2 regions of the Clostridioides sp. ZZV15-6383 genome follow, and region 1 is predicted to be linked to the other one. Evidence: a T-box and tRNA genes for the amino acid it is inferred to sense, from the RefSeq annotation. Region 1 holds a T-box; the other holds one or more tRNA genes.
The links. The T-box of region 1 lies ahead of serS (serine--tRNA ligase). A T-box ahead of a tRNA ligase gene usually reads a tRNA of that ligase, here a tRNA-Ser.
Positions count from the first base shown of each region.

Region 2: it encodes a tRNA-Ser, which carries the amino acid that the T-box ahead of serS (serine--tRNA ligase) is inferred to sense. The anticodon was not compared.

Region 1 is NZ_JAGWCV010000085.1:106-8,572, forward strand. Features, by position in the region: rRNA gene rrf (5S ribosomal RNA) at 1-19, shown strand, start outside; gene KGF42_RS17950 (transcription repressor NadR) at 157-666, shown strand; gene KGF42_RS17955 (mechanosensitive ion channel domain-containing protein) at 678-1,559, shown strand; T-box leader at 1,676-1,881, shown strand; gene serS (serine--tRNA ligase) at 2,008-3,279, shown strand; gene KGF42_RS17965 (nucleoside deaminase) at 3,600-4,055, shown strand; tRNA gene KGF42_RS17970 (tRNA-Ser) at 4,056-4,147, shown strand; RNA gene ffs (signal recognition particle sRNA large type) at 4,185-4,449, shown strand; gene dnaX (DNA polymerase III subunit gamma/tau) at 4,526-6,163, shown strand; gene KGF42_RS17985 (YbaB/EbfC family nucleoid-associated protein) at 6,220-6,570, shown strand; gene recR (recombination mediator RecR) at 6,583-7,182, shown strand; gene KGF42_RS17995 (hypothetical protein) at 7,324-7,545, shown strand; gene KGF42_RS18000 (MGDG synthase family glycosyltransferase) at 7,614-8,467, opposite strand, start outside.
Region 2 is NZ_JAGWCV010000001.1:103,056-111,522, forward strand. Features, by position in the region: gene KGF42_RS00430 (EAL domain-containing protein) at 1-408, opposite strand, end outside; gene KGF42_RS19750 (hypothetical protein) at 398-532, opposite strand; gene KGF42_RS00435 (hypothetical protein) at 625-999, opposite strand; gene KGF42_RS00440 (flagellar motor protein MotB) at 1,179-1,919, opposite strand; gene KGF42_RS00445 (flagellar motor protein) at 1,940-2,728, opposite strand; tRNA gene KGF42_RS00450 (tRNA-Ser) at 2,817-2,907, opposite strand; gene KGF42_RS00455 (DeoR family transcriptional regulator) at 3,107-3,280, shown strand; partial or broken gene KGF42_RS00460 (hypothetical protein) at 3,325-3,641, shown strand; gene hisJ (histidinol-phosphatase HisJ) at 3,824-4,603, opposite strand; gene KGF42_RS00470 (zinc transporter) at 4,948-5,298, opposite strand; gene KGF42_RS00475 (DUF3842 family protein) at 5,314-5,730, opposite strand; gene KGF42_RS00480 (CooT family nickel-binding protein) at 5,749-5,940, opposite strand; gene KGF42_RS00485 (lipoate--protein ligase family protein) at 6,090-6,905, opposite strand; gene KGF42_RS00490 (radical SAM protein) at 6,952-7,890, opposite strand; gene KGF42_RS00495 (radical SAM protein) at 7,887-8,467, opposite strand, start outside.

The DNA of each region.
Region 1 (8,467 bases):
GAGTAGGACGTAGCCACGTAATCTTTTTTTATTTGTCATAAAATTTAAGATTAAACAGAATATAAAGTCAATATTGATTTATAATAAGATAAAATATAGAATTATATAGTATAGATAAAGTTTTTGATTTAGTTTGATTTAGAAAGAAGGTGTAATATGAATTCTGATGAAAGAAGAAGCAGATTAATAGATATTTTAAAGGAATCTAAGTGTCCTATAAAAGGTGGAAGTCTAGCTGAGATGTTAAATGTAAGTAGACAAGTAATAGTACAGGATATAGCCCTTATAAGAGCTAAAGGATTTGAAATAATAGCTACACCTCAAGGATATATAATATATAATCAACCATATTTTACAAAAAAAATAAAATGTAAGAATCACAAGAATTCTAAAGAAATTTATGATGAATTAAAGATTATTGTAGATTTAGGTGGGATTGTAAAAGATGTCATTGTAAATCATCCAACATATGGTCAAATAACTGCAGAACTTAATATTTATTCTAAAGTGGAGATAGATAATTTTATGAAGAAAGTAGAGACAAATGAATTTAAACAATTATCAGTTCTGACAGAATGTAGTCATATTCACACAATTGAGGCTATAAAAGAAGATACTATAGAAGCTATAATAAAAAAATTAGATGACAAAGGAATATTATCATAAGGAGGAGTTAAATGAATTTTTTATCATTGGCTAAGACTGCCTCAACAAATAGTAATATAACTAAGAGAACTTTAGAAAACATACTTAATAACTTTAGTGATAACGTACCAAATATCATATATGCAATAATTGTATTTGTGATAGGTATTTATATATCCAAAATAGTAAGAAGAATGGTCTCAAAGTTTTTAATTAAATATGGAATGAGCAAAGGTGTAAATAATTTTATTGTATATGGAATATATATATCTATGTTATCTATTATATCATTGATAAGTTTAGGTATTATAGGTATACAGACTACATCAGTTGTAGCTGTATTAGGAGCTGCTGGATTTAGTATAGGTTTAGCATTTAAAGAAATATTATCAAATCTAGGTTCAGGTATGATTATTTTATTTTTTAAACCATTTAATATAGGCGATTATATTCAAGGTTCAGGTGTAGAAGGTACAGTTTCTGATATACAAATATTTAGCACTGTTCTTAAAACTCCAGATAATAAAACTATAATTATACCAAATTTTCAATTGACAAGTAATAATATAATTAATTATACACATCAAAACAAAAGAAGAATAGATTTTTCATATAATATTTCTTATGATAGTGATATAGATATCGTTAAGTCTATATTAAATGAGATTTTTACAAATGAAAAAAGAGTATTAGATGACCCAAAACCTATTATAGGTTTAAACTCCATAGGAAATAATACTATGCAAATAGTTGCTAGACCCTGGGTTAAAACTGATGATTATTGGGATGTATACTTTGATGTAATGGAAAAAGTCAAAAATAAGTTTGATGAAAATAATATAAAAGTTCCCTTTGTTCCTTCTGCATTATTACTTAATGATACAAGTAATTTAAACACAGCAGACAAAAGGTAATATTTTAATTAAATAAAAAAAATAAATTTGATATAAAAAATTAAAGAAAATTTGAATAATAGTATTGAAAGATGTTAATATATATAATATAATGATTATCAAATAAAACAATTAGTTAAAAAGCAGTGAAGGAAAATAGTAAAAAACAGATTGTATTCAGAGAATGAGTGTATGGTGAGAACTCATTACAATGGTTTTTGAATCTACTCTAGAGCTTCTAGTTAAAGCTAGACGTTTACCTACGTTATAGGTCTGAGAGGATTATACATTTTAGTATAGTCAATTAGGGTGGCAACGCGGATAAAAGATTTTCGTCCCTTTTATAGGGGTAAACGGAGGTCTTTTTTTATTTTTCAAATTTGTTTAAGCTAAAAATTTACAGTTATAATATTTGTAAATTAAATTGGAATTATAATTTATATTATCAAAATTATTAGGAGGAATTAATATGTTAGATATTAAAAGAATAAGAGAAAATTTAGATGATATCAAAAAAGCTATGGAAAGAAGAGGCGAAAAAGAATTTGACCTTGATGCTGTAGTGGAATTAGATAATAAAAGAAGGGAAATACTTCAAGAAGTTGAAGTTATGAAAAATGAATTAAATGTAAATTCTAAAAAAATACCACAATTAATAAAAGAGGGAAAAGATGTAACAGAAGAAAAGGTAAGATTAAAAGAGCTATCAGATAAGATAAAAGGTATTGATGAGAAAGTAAAAGAAGTAGAAGCAAAAATAGAATATACATTGATGAGAATACCAAATGTTCCTCATCCAGAGGTACCACAAGGTGAAACAGATGAAGATAATGTTCAAATAAGAACTTGGGGAGAACCTACTAAATTTGATTTTGAGCATAAAGCACATTGGGATATAGGTACTGGTCTAGGTATATTAGATTTTGAAAGAGCTGGGAAAATAACTGGTTCAAGATTTACTTTATACAGAGGACTAGGAGCTAGATTAGAAAGATCTTTAATGAATTTCTTTTTAAATACTCATACAGCTAAGCATGGATATACAGAAGTGTTACCTCCATTTATGGCTAATAGAAATAGTTTTATAGGTACTGGTCAACTTCCTAAATTTGAGGAAGATATGTTTAAAATAGAAGGATTAGAGTATTTCTTAATACCAACAGCTGAAGTACCTGTTACTAATATACATGCTAATGAAATATTAGATGTCGCAGAACTTCCAATTAAATATTGTGCATATACTCCTTGTTTTAGATCTGAGGCAGGTTCAGCAGGAAGAGATACAAGAGGCTTAGTTAGACAACATCAATTTAATAAAGTTGAGTTAGTTAAATTTGTTAAGCCAGAAGACTCTTATGATGAATTAGAATCATTAACTCATGATGCTGAAACTATGTTACAAATGTTAGGTCTTCCATATAGAGTGGTAAAAATATGTACAGGAGATTTAGGATTTACAGCAGCCTTTAAATATGATTTGGAAGTTTGGATGCCAAGCTATAATAGATATGTAGAAATATCTTCTTGTTCAAACTTTGAAGACTTTCAAGCAAGAAGAGCAGGAATAAGATTTAAAAGAGATAAAAAATCAAAAGCAGAATATGTTCATACATTGAATGGTTCTGGATTAGCTATAGGAAGATGCCTAGCTGCTATATTAGAAAATTATCAACAAGCAGATGGTTCTGTAGTAGTTCCAGAAGAGTTAAGACCTTATATGGGTGTTGATGTTATAAGATAATTCTATATTAACATTATATGTAGAAATATATTTTAATGTAGAAAATATATTATGAGTGAACAATAAATTAAAACGCTATGGAATTATTAATATAATTATTAAATTTCATAGCGTTTTAATTTATATAACAGAATTTTCATCATAAAATACTAAATATCTTTATAAATCAAGGATTATATAAATATCTAAAAATTATTTTAGAACTAATTTAAAAAAAATATAACTATATATAGTAATAATTAAATAAACAAAATAAAATTAAGTTGAATTATAAAATGAATTATGATAAGATAAGTTTGTTATAAGTTTTGGGAGGAATTATGGAAAGTTCATTTTATATGAAAGAAGCATTAAAAGAAGCATATAAAGCATATAATAAAAGAGAAACACCAATAGGTGCTATTATAGTTAAAGATAATCAAATAATAGCTAGAGCTCATAACCTTACAGAGACACTAAAAGATTCTACAGCTCATGCAGAAATCTTAGCGATAAAACAAGCCTCAGAAAAATTAGGTGGTTGGAGGTTGACTGATTGTGATTTATATGTTACAATGGAACCTTGCATAATGTGTAGTGGTGCAATAGTTAATTCTAGAATAAAAAAGCTTATAATAGGGACAAGACATGTAAAAAATTCATATATAGAAAAACAGCATGAGTTTAAATTAGATTATTTTAATAATAATAATGTAAAAGTGGCTTTTGATGTTTTGCAAGAAGAATGCTCGATCATATTGCAAGAATTTTTTAAGGCATTAAGAAAAAGAGATTAAGGAGAGATGGTCGAGTGGTCGAAGGCGCTCGCCTGGAAAGCGAGTATATGGGTAAAACTGTATCGTGGGTTCAAATCCCACTCTCTCCGCCAGAAACAATAAAAGTAATTAAATATGGTTGTAATTTTGCTGTACTAGATGGGGAGGTAGCGGTGCCCTGTAACCTGCAATCCGCTATAGCAGGATTGAATTCCATCTAAAGGCTTATTTTCTGTAGGGCCGCCCTAAATAAGTGGTGTTGATGCTTAGGTCCTGCGCAATGAAAGCTCATGAACCCCGTCAGGTCCGGAAGGAAGCAGCGGTAAGTGATCACTTTTGTGTGCCGTGGGGGTGCCTAAGTTGAGCTAACTGTTTTGGTAACGCCTATGGAATTAAGTCGATAGATGGTGTACAGCATTTAACATATAAAAGACTAATCCCTTAGATAATGAGGGATTTTTTTATTAATTTTGCTAAAGAGAGGTAAAAGGATGCATAAAGCATTATATAGAGCATATAGACCACAAAAGTTTGAAGACGTTATTGGTCAAGATCATATTATTAAGACTTTAAAAAATCAAATATACAATGATAATATAGGACATGCTTATCTATTTTGTGGTACAAGAGGTACTGGTAAGACATCTACTGCAAAAATTTTTTCAAGAGCAGTGAACTGTTTGAATAAAATAAATGAAGAACCTTGTAATGATTGTGAGATATGCGAATCGATATTAAAAGATAATACAATGGATGTTGTAGAAATAGATGCAGCATCAAATAATAGTGTGGATGATATAAGAGAGCTTAGAGAAAGTGTGAAATATTCTCCAGCCAATGCTAAATATAAAGTATATATAATAGATGAGGTTCATATGTTGTCTCAAGGAGCTTTTAATGCATTATTAAAAACATTAGAAGAGCCACCCTCATATGTAATCTTTATATTAGCTACTACTGAACCTCACAAGATACCTGCAACTATTTTATCGAGATGCCAAAGATACGATTTTAAAAGAGTTACGGTTAAAGATATGACTCTTAGAATGAAAAGGATTTGTGAAGATGAAGGAACTGATATAGATGATAAAGCACTTAATTTAATAGCGAGAAATTCTCAAGGAGCTCTTAGAGATGCACTTAGTATATTAGACCAATGTATATCATTTGGAGAGAATAAGATAGATTATAAAGATGTTGTTGAATTGATGGGAAGCGTCAATATAGAACAGTTATTTGAATTGTCTCAATGTATTTTAGCACAAGATACTAAAAAATCTCTTGAGATATTAAATGAATTTGTTTTATGGGGGAAAGATATAAGAAACCTTATAAATGATTTGATTGACCATTTTAGAAATTTAATGGTATGTAAGGTTTCATCAGAACTAGATGAGATAATTTCATTGCCCGAAGAAACCATAGAACAACTTAAACTTCAGTCTAAAAATATAGATATAAATGATTTGATAAGGGTTTTAAATATATTATCAGCAACTCAGGATGATATAAAGTCCTCTTCAAATCCAAGAGTTTTAGTGGAAATAACTATAATGAAAATTGCTCAACCAATGTTTGACGAAAGTAAAGAAGCTCTTATAAAAAGAGTTGATAACTTAGAAAAAATGATTGAACTGGGTAGCTTTAAGGTTGAAAAAACTGGTAATAGTAAAGAAAAAGAGCATGAAGTCAATAGAGAAATAGATGTAAAACAAGAAAATGTAGCTTATGAAGATGTAAAAAATGAGGACGTTATACTTATAGAGTCATCTTGGAAGAATATACTTAAACAAATTAAAAAAGATAAAAAAATGCCAATATATGCACTTTTAAGTGAGGTAAAAAGCTTTAATGTATATTCCAACTTGTTGTATGTTATATTTGATGATAAATTTGATTTTGCAAAAACTAGACTTAGCTCCCAAGATACAATAAATTATTTAGAAAAAACAATAAGAGATGTTTTAAATAGAAGTTTTAATGTAAAAATAGTATTGACATCAGAAGTCAAAGATATAAATCTTGAAGTTAAAGAAAAAGAAGACATTGGTGAAGAGATATTAAAGAACATAGTAAATGAAGAGATACTAGAAATAAAAGACAGTATTGATGAAAATGAAAGTAAATAATAAAATACTATTATGATATAATAATAAAATGAAAATAAGTTTAGGAGGAATTGTTTATGGCTAAAAAAGGTTTTGGAGGCGGAATGATGCCTGGTGGTGGAAATATGAATAACTTATTAAAGCAGGCTCAAAAAATGCAAGAAAATATGCAAAAAGCTCAACAAGAGTTAGAAAATAAAGAAGTAGAAGCTTCAGTTGGAGGAGGCGCAGTTACTGTAAAGGTTAATGGTAAAAAAGAAGTTTTAGATATAACTATCAAACCAGAAGTAGTTGATCCAGATGATATAGAAATGTTACAAGATTTAGTTTTAAGTGCAGTAAATCAAGCATTGAGAAATATTGATGATATACAAGCAAGTCAAATGAGTAAGGTAACTGGAGGTATGAATATACCTGGGTTATTCTAGTAGGTGGTATTTATGCAAGTTTATACAGGTCCAATAACGAGACTTATAGAAGAATTTTCAAAGCTTCCTGGAGTAGGAAGAAAGACTGCTCAAAGATTGGCTTTTCATGTTATTAATATGAATACTAATGATGTGGAAGCTTTATCTAAAGCGATTATAGACGCGAAAAGAGAAATAAGATATTGTTCAATTTGTTGTAATATAACAGATACAGACCCATGTAGTATGTGTTCAAATAAAAATAGAGATTCGAGTATTATATGTGTGGTAGAAGACCCAAGGGATGTAGCAGCCATGGAGAGAGCGAGAGAGTTTAAAGGTCAGTATCATGTATTAAATGGAGTGATTTCTCCAATGGATGGTATTGGACCAGATATGCTAAAAATAAAGGAACTTATACAAAGGCTTGGCAATCAGGAAGTTAAAGAAATAATAATGGCAACAAATCCTACTATTGAAGGAGAAGCCACAGCTATGTATATTGCTAGGTTAGTAAAACCAATGGGAATTAAAGTTACTAGGATAGCTCATGGTCTTCCTGTTGGAGGAGATTTAGAGTATGCAGATGAGGTCACAATATCAAAAGCACTAGAAGGTAGAAGAGAAATATAAAAATCGAGGTATTAACCTCGATTTTTATAATTTTTTGTGGTTAAATTCAAATTAATTTTGATTTAGATTTATTGAATAAATTTCTTCTGTATTGTATAATTTGTTGTATAAATCATTTAAAAATTTTGATAGGGGTGCAACATGAAACCAATTATGAACTTAGAAGAACATAATGCAATGAAAGAAAAAAGAGTTAAAAAAATGAAATCAAAAGACAAGCCTAAATATGATGATTTTGATGATATAAGTTTTTCTAATAAGAAAAAAACTAAAAAAACTGCACGAAATAAAAATGCTGAATTTAGAAATAATTATAAAAACTATCAGTATGATTATGAAGAAGACTTTTATGAACCAATTTAATATTAAATAATTAGAAAATAAAAAATCCCTAATAGATAATATATACTATAGGGATTTTATTTATTTTATCAATCAGAAATTATATTTAAAATTAAATTAGCTATATTTTGGGCTGAATTTGATTTTCTTATTGATTTAATATTTCTTTTTAACATCTCTAACCTACTAGGGTCATCTATTAGAACTTTTAATAATATTGATAAATTATATTTTTTTGTAGTTCTAAGTGCTGCACCACAATTAGATAAGAAATCAAGATTCTCCTCTTCCTGACCTGGTATATAATATGGAACTATCATAGGTACATCTTTTAAGAGTGCCTCCGTTGTAGTAAGTCCACCAGGTTTGCTTACTAATACATCTATAGAAGCTAAAATATCATTCATTTTATCAGTATATCCAAGGACACATACTTTTTTATCATGATAACGAGATATAAGCTTTTTTTCGATTTTTTCTTTTAAACTTTCATTTCTACCTGTTATTACAACTATTTGAAAATCTCTGTCAGTATCCAATAATTCATCAAGTGTCTCTTTTATATTACCAGCTCCAAAGCTACCACCCATAAGTAAAACAGTTAATTTATCTGGAGATAAGTTTAACTCAGAAAGAACAATATCTTTATCTCTATGAGAGAGAAAAGATTTTTCAACAGGAATTCCAAATGTTCTAATTTTACTAGGTTCAACTCCATCAAATACCAATAACTCTTTTACGTATTCATGACCAACTATATAGTAATCAATTTCATTTTGTATCCATGTAGAATGAGTAGTATAATCAGTTAATACAGAAATAAGTGGAGGAACATTAATAGTATTTGTATAATGTTTATAAAAATACTCTGTGTAAGCATTTGATTCATTATTATGTAAGTTAAAGTTTTTTTTCAATGTACTAAGCGCAATCATTGGAAAAG
Region 2 (8,467 bases), on a different contig from region 1:
GATAAATGTTGGTTTACTAATATAATACCCCTGCATATAATCTATTCCAAGATTAATTAATGTTTCCATTTCACCTTTGGTCTCTATACCTTCTGCTATCACTTTAATACTTCTTTCATTAGAGTATGAGATAAGATTTTTTAATATTTTCTGTCTGTCTTCATCTTTATCAATACCTCTTACAATAGACATATCAATCTTTACATAATTTGGCATTATATACAATAATACAGCATCTCCATTGTATCCTGTCCCAAAATCATCTAAAGCAATTACTATGTTCCAATGATTTATATATGTTTTCTTTTTCTCAATAAAGTCTTCATTAATCTTATCATTCTCTGTTATTTCTAATACCACTCTATTTAAGTAATCACCATATAAATCTTCAATTTCCTCAAAATCCACTTTTGATTGATGTCAGATTTTCTGGGTCTAGCTTATAATTATCTTCCTTTTTTAAACTACATCCTGTAAGTAATAAAACAACCATTGATGTAATAATTAATTTTGTAAACTTACGCTTATTCATAAAATCTACCCCTTCAAATTTATAAAGTTTATAATAGCATTAAAACTGTAACTTCACTATTTATATTAGCTATAGAACGTTTACTGATATATTTAAACAGGATTTACAACATATTTAAAAGCAATTAAGAAACATACAATTACAAATATTGAAAATAAAGCTTTTACATAATTTTTATTTCTAAATGCACCAAACGATACTAATCCTTGTTGAATAGCTACTGTAATCACTAAAAGAATCATTATTATATTAAGTTGAACCAACTTAAACAAATAAAGTAATGAAAACACTAATAAGAGTACACATAATACAATACTAGATTTATTAATAATATCGTCAATCTTATCTACTGTCTTAGACTGTTTATTAACTTCCTTTAGTTTTTCTTTATTTAAATTCTCAATTTTTTTATTATACCTCTCTCTTGTTTTATCTTTATATTTTGAGTTTTTATTCTTATTACCCATTTATTTCCTCACCCTCTATAAAATTTTTTTAATTGAGCTTTTACATCATTTAAATATTATATATTTAAGATACCATATATTCTCACAAAAAGGTAACTTACTATTCATCTATTTTTAATTTTCGCATAAAAAAGCCATCTCCTTCTAGAAATAATTCTGTCCTGAGATAGCTTATTTAACTATTTATTTTCTCCAATATCTTCTACATTATTATATTTACTATCAACTAAAACTATATCAACTCTTCTATTTTTTGACCTACCTTCTTGAGATGAATTATCTGCTATTGGTCTAAATTCGCCATATCCTACAGCAGATAACTTATCTGGTGCTATCCCTGCATTGTCAATAAGAAGTTGAACAACATTAGTTGCTCTCATAACTGATAAATCCCAGTTTGATTTAAATTCAGAATTTTTTATAGACATATTATCTGTATGACCTTCTACCCTCATGTAACTATTCATTTCATTTAACATCTTACCTATTTGAATAATCTTATCTCTAGAATTATCCTTTATAATTGCTTTTCCAGTATCAAATAGTATTGTATCTTTAAGGCTTATTACCAAGCCTCTATCTTGAACTTTTAATGATACTGAATTATCCATACCATTTTCATTTAAATACTTCTGAATTTCTTCACCAACTTTTTTAAATTCAGCATTTTGTAAACTATCTAAATTACTACTTTCTGGTTCAACTACTGGTTCCATTTTGCTATTACCACCTTCAATAACTCCAGCAGAACCACCAAACGCAGAATTTAAAGATTGAGATAATTGTTTATATTTCTCTGCATCAACATTACTCATAGAATACATTATGATAAAGAAAATCATAAGTAGTGTTATGAGGTCTGAATAAGTTAAAAGCCATCGCTCATTATTTTCTTCTTTTTCATCTTCATCATTTAACATAAACATTCCATCCTTTTATATTATTCAGCTCTACCATCAGTTTCTTCAAGTTCAATTAACTCTTTTGAATTTAAAAATATTTTTAATTTTTCTGTCATTAAACTAGAATTATCACCCTCAAGTATAGATAGTATTGCTTCTATCACCAAAAGTCTTTCACTTATTTCTTGTTGATTTATAGCCTTAAGTTTTGATGCTATTGGTAACCATATCAAATTGGCAGAACCAACACCATATAATGTAGCCAAAAATGCGACAGAGATTTGAGGTCCTAGTGCATCAGGATTACTTGAAAGATTCCCTAAAATATGTACTAATCCCATAACTGTACCTATTATCCCCAGTGTAGGAGCATATCCTCCTGCTGAATCAAAGATTGCGATTCCTTCTTTATGTCGTTTTGATGTTATCTGTATCTGTGATTCCAAGATGTTTCTTATAGTAGCTGCATCAACTCCATCTACCATAAGTTCAAGACCTTTTCTAATAAAAGGGTCTAAATCTTCTTTCTCACTTATTTCTTTGTCAATACTAAGAAGCCCCTCTTTCCTAGCCCTAACTGCAATTTCTTTGAAATAAATTATATTTTCTATGTTATTAGATTTTTTATTTTTAAAAGCTAATAACATTATCTTTATTGACTTTTTAAACACAGAGAATGGTGTTGAAGCTCCAACAGCTCCTATAGTTCCACCAAAAACAACAAGTGCTGATGAAAATACAAATAATGCTCCAACATGTCCTCCATCAATGACAAAAGCAACTACTAAAGATGCTATTCCCACTATGAAAAAAATTAAAGTTATCATATATTTCCTCCTTTCTTTAGTTATACATAGCAAATCATTTACAGGCATTATAAAAAGACTATCTTTAACAAGAATAGCCTTTAGCAATTGGCGGAGAAGGAGGGATTCGAACCCTCGCACCGGTTACCCAGCCTAATCCCTTAGCAGGGGATCCTCTTGAGCCACTTGAGTACTTCTCCATATCTCTATACTAGTAAATTATATAATAAAATTATATTTTAGTCAATTGTTTTATAAAATTTGAGTTATTTTGAATTATTAAACATCTATTTTTACTTTTTCGCTTAAATCTAAGTTTCAAATATGGTAAAATTATTTTGCATAACACTTATAATATTATTTAACAAATATACATAAACCCTGACTTAATTGTAAGTTATGCTTAAAATTAAAATAAATGACATAATTCAAATGTTTGATATATCAATAGAAACTGCACGAAGATATTTAGCTCATATGGAGAGTGTTGGTCTTTTAAAAAGAGCTTATGGTGGTGCTATACCAGTTATAGCAAGTAGTGTAGAACTCAACTATGTTAAAAGAAAAAAATAAACTCAAATGATAAAAAACAGATTGCTATTAAATGTAGTGAGTTTATAAATACAAATGATACTATTTTTATGGATACTGGAACTACTGTTCTTGAAGTTTCAAAAAATTTAAAAGACAAAAAAATCTAACTGTAATAACCAACTCAATTTTAGTTTCAAATGAACTTATGAATACTAATATAAAAGTATACGTACTTGGTGGTTATCTTAGAGAAACTGAGGGTTCTTTCTCTGGTTCACTTACACTATCAGCTATTGAACAATTTAATGTTGATAAGGCTATTTTAGGTGCTGGAGTCATAACTCTTGAAAATGGTATCTCTGACTATCACTTAGAAGAAGCACTTGTTAGAAAAAAATGATTGAAAGGTATAGAAAATCTATAGTGGTTGTTGAACCTCCTAAGTTTGGTATAAGTTAATTTAGTAGCTCCTATAGTTCATAAGACACTCTTTTTTGTGTTAAATCAAATATATTTTCATATTTCAATACTGAAAAAGAGGCTTATCTCTATTTTGAGACAACCCCCTTTAGGTGAATATATCTAAAAAATATCGTATTTATTTATTTCCTCTGCACAGTGAGAATCTGAACCTAAAACTAATGGAATATCGTATTTTTTTACCAATTTTAACAAGTATCCATCTATATAAGATTCTTTGCAATACTCTTTTCTATTACCAGAAACATTGTAATCAAGTTCGTAACCTTTTTCTTTGACTAACTTTATTAAGTCTTCAAGAATTTTGTTTCCTTCATAATCGTATGGGAATACTTGATTAAACTTTCTAACTAAATTTAAATGACCTATTCTTTTTGGCTTATGTATTCCTAAATCTGAATTTACAGCTTTTACCAAGGTTTCATAATACTTATTATACACAGCTTCAATACTACCTAACTTGTCGATTAAATTTTGAAACTCTTCTACACTGTAATCTACACAATAATAACCATCTTCAATTTTAATTATATGCACTGATAAAAGAGAATCCTCTAACTCTTCTCCATATTTATCTAAGTTATTTTTTATCCCTTCTTCGTATCCTTCTATAAAATCTACTTCTGACCCTACATTTATCTTGATTTTGCCCTCATATTTTTCTTTCAACTTCTTAACATCATTGAAATACTTTGGTAAATCATCAATACTCATACAACTATCATTTTCAGGAGCAGGGTCTTCAAATCCATCTGCATATGGAAAATGCTCTGTAAATGTCATTTCTGTTATTCCAACATCAATTGCTCTTTGTATATATTTTTCAAAATCATCCTTACTTCCATGAGGACAATAAGGTGAATGTATATGACCATCCTTCATAAATAATTCACTCCTTTTTTAAATAAAAAACCTCATATAATCACATGAACTTTTTTTAACTTTAAAACAATATTTTTTAATCACACTAACTCTTATTATATCTAACATTGAATTAATTTTAAACAGTCTTTAGAATATCTTAACATTAATACTATTTTTAACTTAAGATTAATACTACCTTTAAATAGTAATACTCAATATATAAGTAGGGAACATTAAATAACTCCATATTATAATAAAATTTACTCATTAAAGTATATTACATACCACCTAAAAATTTCAATAATTAAATATCAAAAAACGTAAAAATCGCCTATATTAGACATATAAGCGATTAATTATATTTACATATGTTTTTTAGCCTCTAACAACATTTTATTAGCTTCTTCCATATACTCTATAGCCTTTTCAATACTCTTTGCTGTTTCTTCTTTTCCAATAGCTCTAGCTTTTTCAACCCACTCTCTAAATCCTTCTTCATGAGTTTCATTGTGATTTATCCAGTGTACTAAAAGTATTTTTAAAGTTTTTTCATCCTTAGATTCTGCTGATTCCTCGTGACTATGTTCGTGGTCATGGTCATGAGCATGGTCATGTGGATGTTCATGACATATATCTCCATGAGTATGTTCGTGACAATGGTCATGGTCATGATTACCATGATGATATCTTACAATCTCTCTATCAAAAATCATTAGTTATTCCCCCTGTTATTTTATATTAAATTCTTTTTTTATAAGATTTACAGAATCTTTTACAAGTAGTGCTAATGGTTTACCTTCTAATCCAACTAACTCTACATTTTCTGGCATAATAGGTAAAAGTATCTTTAGTGCCTCACTATCTGCAATAGCTTCACTTATATTACAAGTAACTTCTCCCATCATAGAATTAGGTATTATTACAGAAATAGGTGCAACTATTATGTTCGCTTTTTTAGCTGACACTACTATAGCATTTTCCCCTGTAGCTCCTTTATTAGCATGAGCCTTCATCATAGAACTGGTTGCTATAGAATTAGTCCCTAATGCATAAATTTCTACATATGTAGGCAATTCTTCTCTCAAAGAAGAAACTATCTGGGCTCCAATGCCTCCACCCATTCCATCTATCACTGCTATTATCATATGAAATTCCCCTATTAATTAATTTTCTTGTATTATTATCTTATGGTCCATCAATCTTATCTCTTTAATTATTCCATCTATTATCTTTTGCTCTCCTAATAAATCAGTTAAATAAATCTTTCCATCACAAGGGTCTATATTAACCACATTTTCCATAACCTTTTCTAACTCATTATTACTTTTACAAATGAAAGCTGATGATTCACACATATAAATCTCCTCCTAATATGATTTTATTAAAAATCAAAAAAAGATTTCCTTAGGTATTTCAATACACCAAAGAAATCTTCATGATTTCAGTTTTTGTATATTATTATACCTTAAGTATAGCACTTTAATTTATATAAAGTCAATTAAAGTTAACGCTTTTTGTTGTACTCTTCATTCTTGTATTTTTCATATAATTCTTTAGCTAATTGCTTCTCATAATCAGTCAAATCGTCCTCTACAAACTCAACATTAAATTGTTCAGCTAATCCCTTTACTATATTTTCTTGTAGAATATCTATATCTATTTTTCTACCAAGTTCATTTTCTATTCCACTTGCCTTCTCAGCTGTAAATTTCATAGCCCTTTCCTTCAATTCTGGTGTCTTAGTTTTTATTAATTTAAATAATTTTTCTACATCAAAATCCAGTATTATTGAACCATGTTGTAATAGAACACCATCTTTTCTACTTTGGGCACTTCCAATGACTTTCTTATTATTAATAGTAACTTCATATGATGCATGTGCATTAAAACATGCAGCTGATAGATTTTCCCTACCTATTCTCTCGCCTCTATTTAGATTATCTGTTTCTATACCACTTAAATTTAACCCTTTGACTAAACCTTCACTTATATATCTATAAGACTGGTTAATACTCTTATCAATTAAAGGATTATCTTCTCCTATAATTATACTATAAGTTAGCTCATTATCATGTAATACAGCTCTTCCTCCTGTAATTCTTCTAGTATAGTCTATATTCATACATCTACACTTATCCAAATCTATCTCATCTTCCAATTTCTGAAAATATCCTATACTCAAACAAGCTGGCTTCCATGTATAAAATCTAAGTGTTGTCCTATTATGTCCCTTCTTATATGCAGTAAATATAGCTTCATCAATTGCCATATTCATTGCACCATCATATGATTTATTATGTATAACTCTCCACTGATTCATGATTATTACGCCTCCATCTTTAGCATAAATATATCCTAGAAATCCTCTATAGATTTATTTCTCTTATAGCTAAATCTATCTCGCTTTGATTTAAAGGTCTTGAATAGTTATATATAGTACTTCCTGGTCTTTCATTATAGTATGGTCTATTGCAGTCCTTGCATCCTCTTATTTCAAAAGGATAGCCTTTGTTTATGTCTTTTATAATATCATTATTAAGTTTTATACTATCTAAGTATCCATTTTTAAATTCAAAGTACTCTTTTGAATATCCTTTATTTATCATATAAGACATTAACTGTACCCTTCTGTAACTTTCTATGTTTGGTTGACTTATATTTTCCATTTCAGTTCCTCTAACTGGAGTAAATGCAAATAAACTAATCGTTATATTATTTTCCTTTAAATAAGTATATAAGTTGTATATATCTTCATGGCTTTCACCCATACCAACTATTATATGTGTACTTATTTTATTAGGATATGATTTTGACATTTCAGTTATAAATTTTAACTTTTCGTCATAGTTATTTCCTTTTATTTTTTCATATAATTCTTTATTTGCTGCATCTATTGCTATTCCTATTTTATCTACTCCTGCTGAAAAAAACTTATTTATTTCTTCATCATTCTCTAATTTTGCAGATAACGAAATTGGCATATCTATCTTACCATTTATATAGTTTATAAAATCTAAAACAGACCTGTGTGCTTCCTCACTTGCCATTGATTGAATACATATTCTCTTTATATTTTTCCCTTTATAAGTTCTTAAAGCATCTAATATTTCCTCTTTAGAAAACGCTGGCCAAACTACTCTTGATAACTTATCTTTTCTAGTACTACTTTCTATTGATTGAGAACAAAAACTGCATCTGTTTATACACTTTTCTCCAATCATTACATATGCTGTAGTAGGAGGTATATCGCTTTTTTTGTTTAATATTCCAAGTTCTATTGCTGTCCCAGATGATAATCTAATCATAAAACGCAACACTCCTTACACACAGTTATTGTCATATTCATTTCTATAGCCTTATTCTTAGCAGACCTTGATGGTAATACTATTTTATTGACTCCACACATTATAGATAGCTGGTCTAACTCTTTTCTGTACATACCTCTTGGTCTCATGCACCCTAGATTAATTTCAGTATCTGGCAAGTTAATTCTAGCTTCACATAAAATATCTACTACTCCTTCTAGCTTAGGAGGTTCTACATTTTCATATTCAGTTCCCTTTGTTGGAATAAGAACTATAAAGGTAAGTTTATTAGGAGGATTTTTTTGTAGGTATTCTATAATCTCATATTCACCTTTTATTTTTCCTCCTTTTAAACCAATACATATATGTGGTGCTACTTCTGTATTTTCTCTTAGTGTATTATAAACTTCGATATAATCTTCTTTACTCTTTTCCATCTTATAAACTTCTCTTATAGTTTCTTTATCAAATACTAAATCAAAAGAAACTATATCTAAATACTTACACAACTCTATAATACTACATTTATCCATAAGTCCTAAATGAGCATTCAACCTGTATCCTTGCTCCTTTAAGC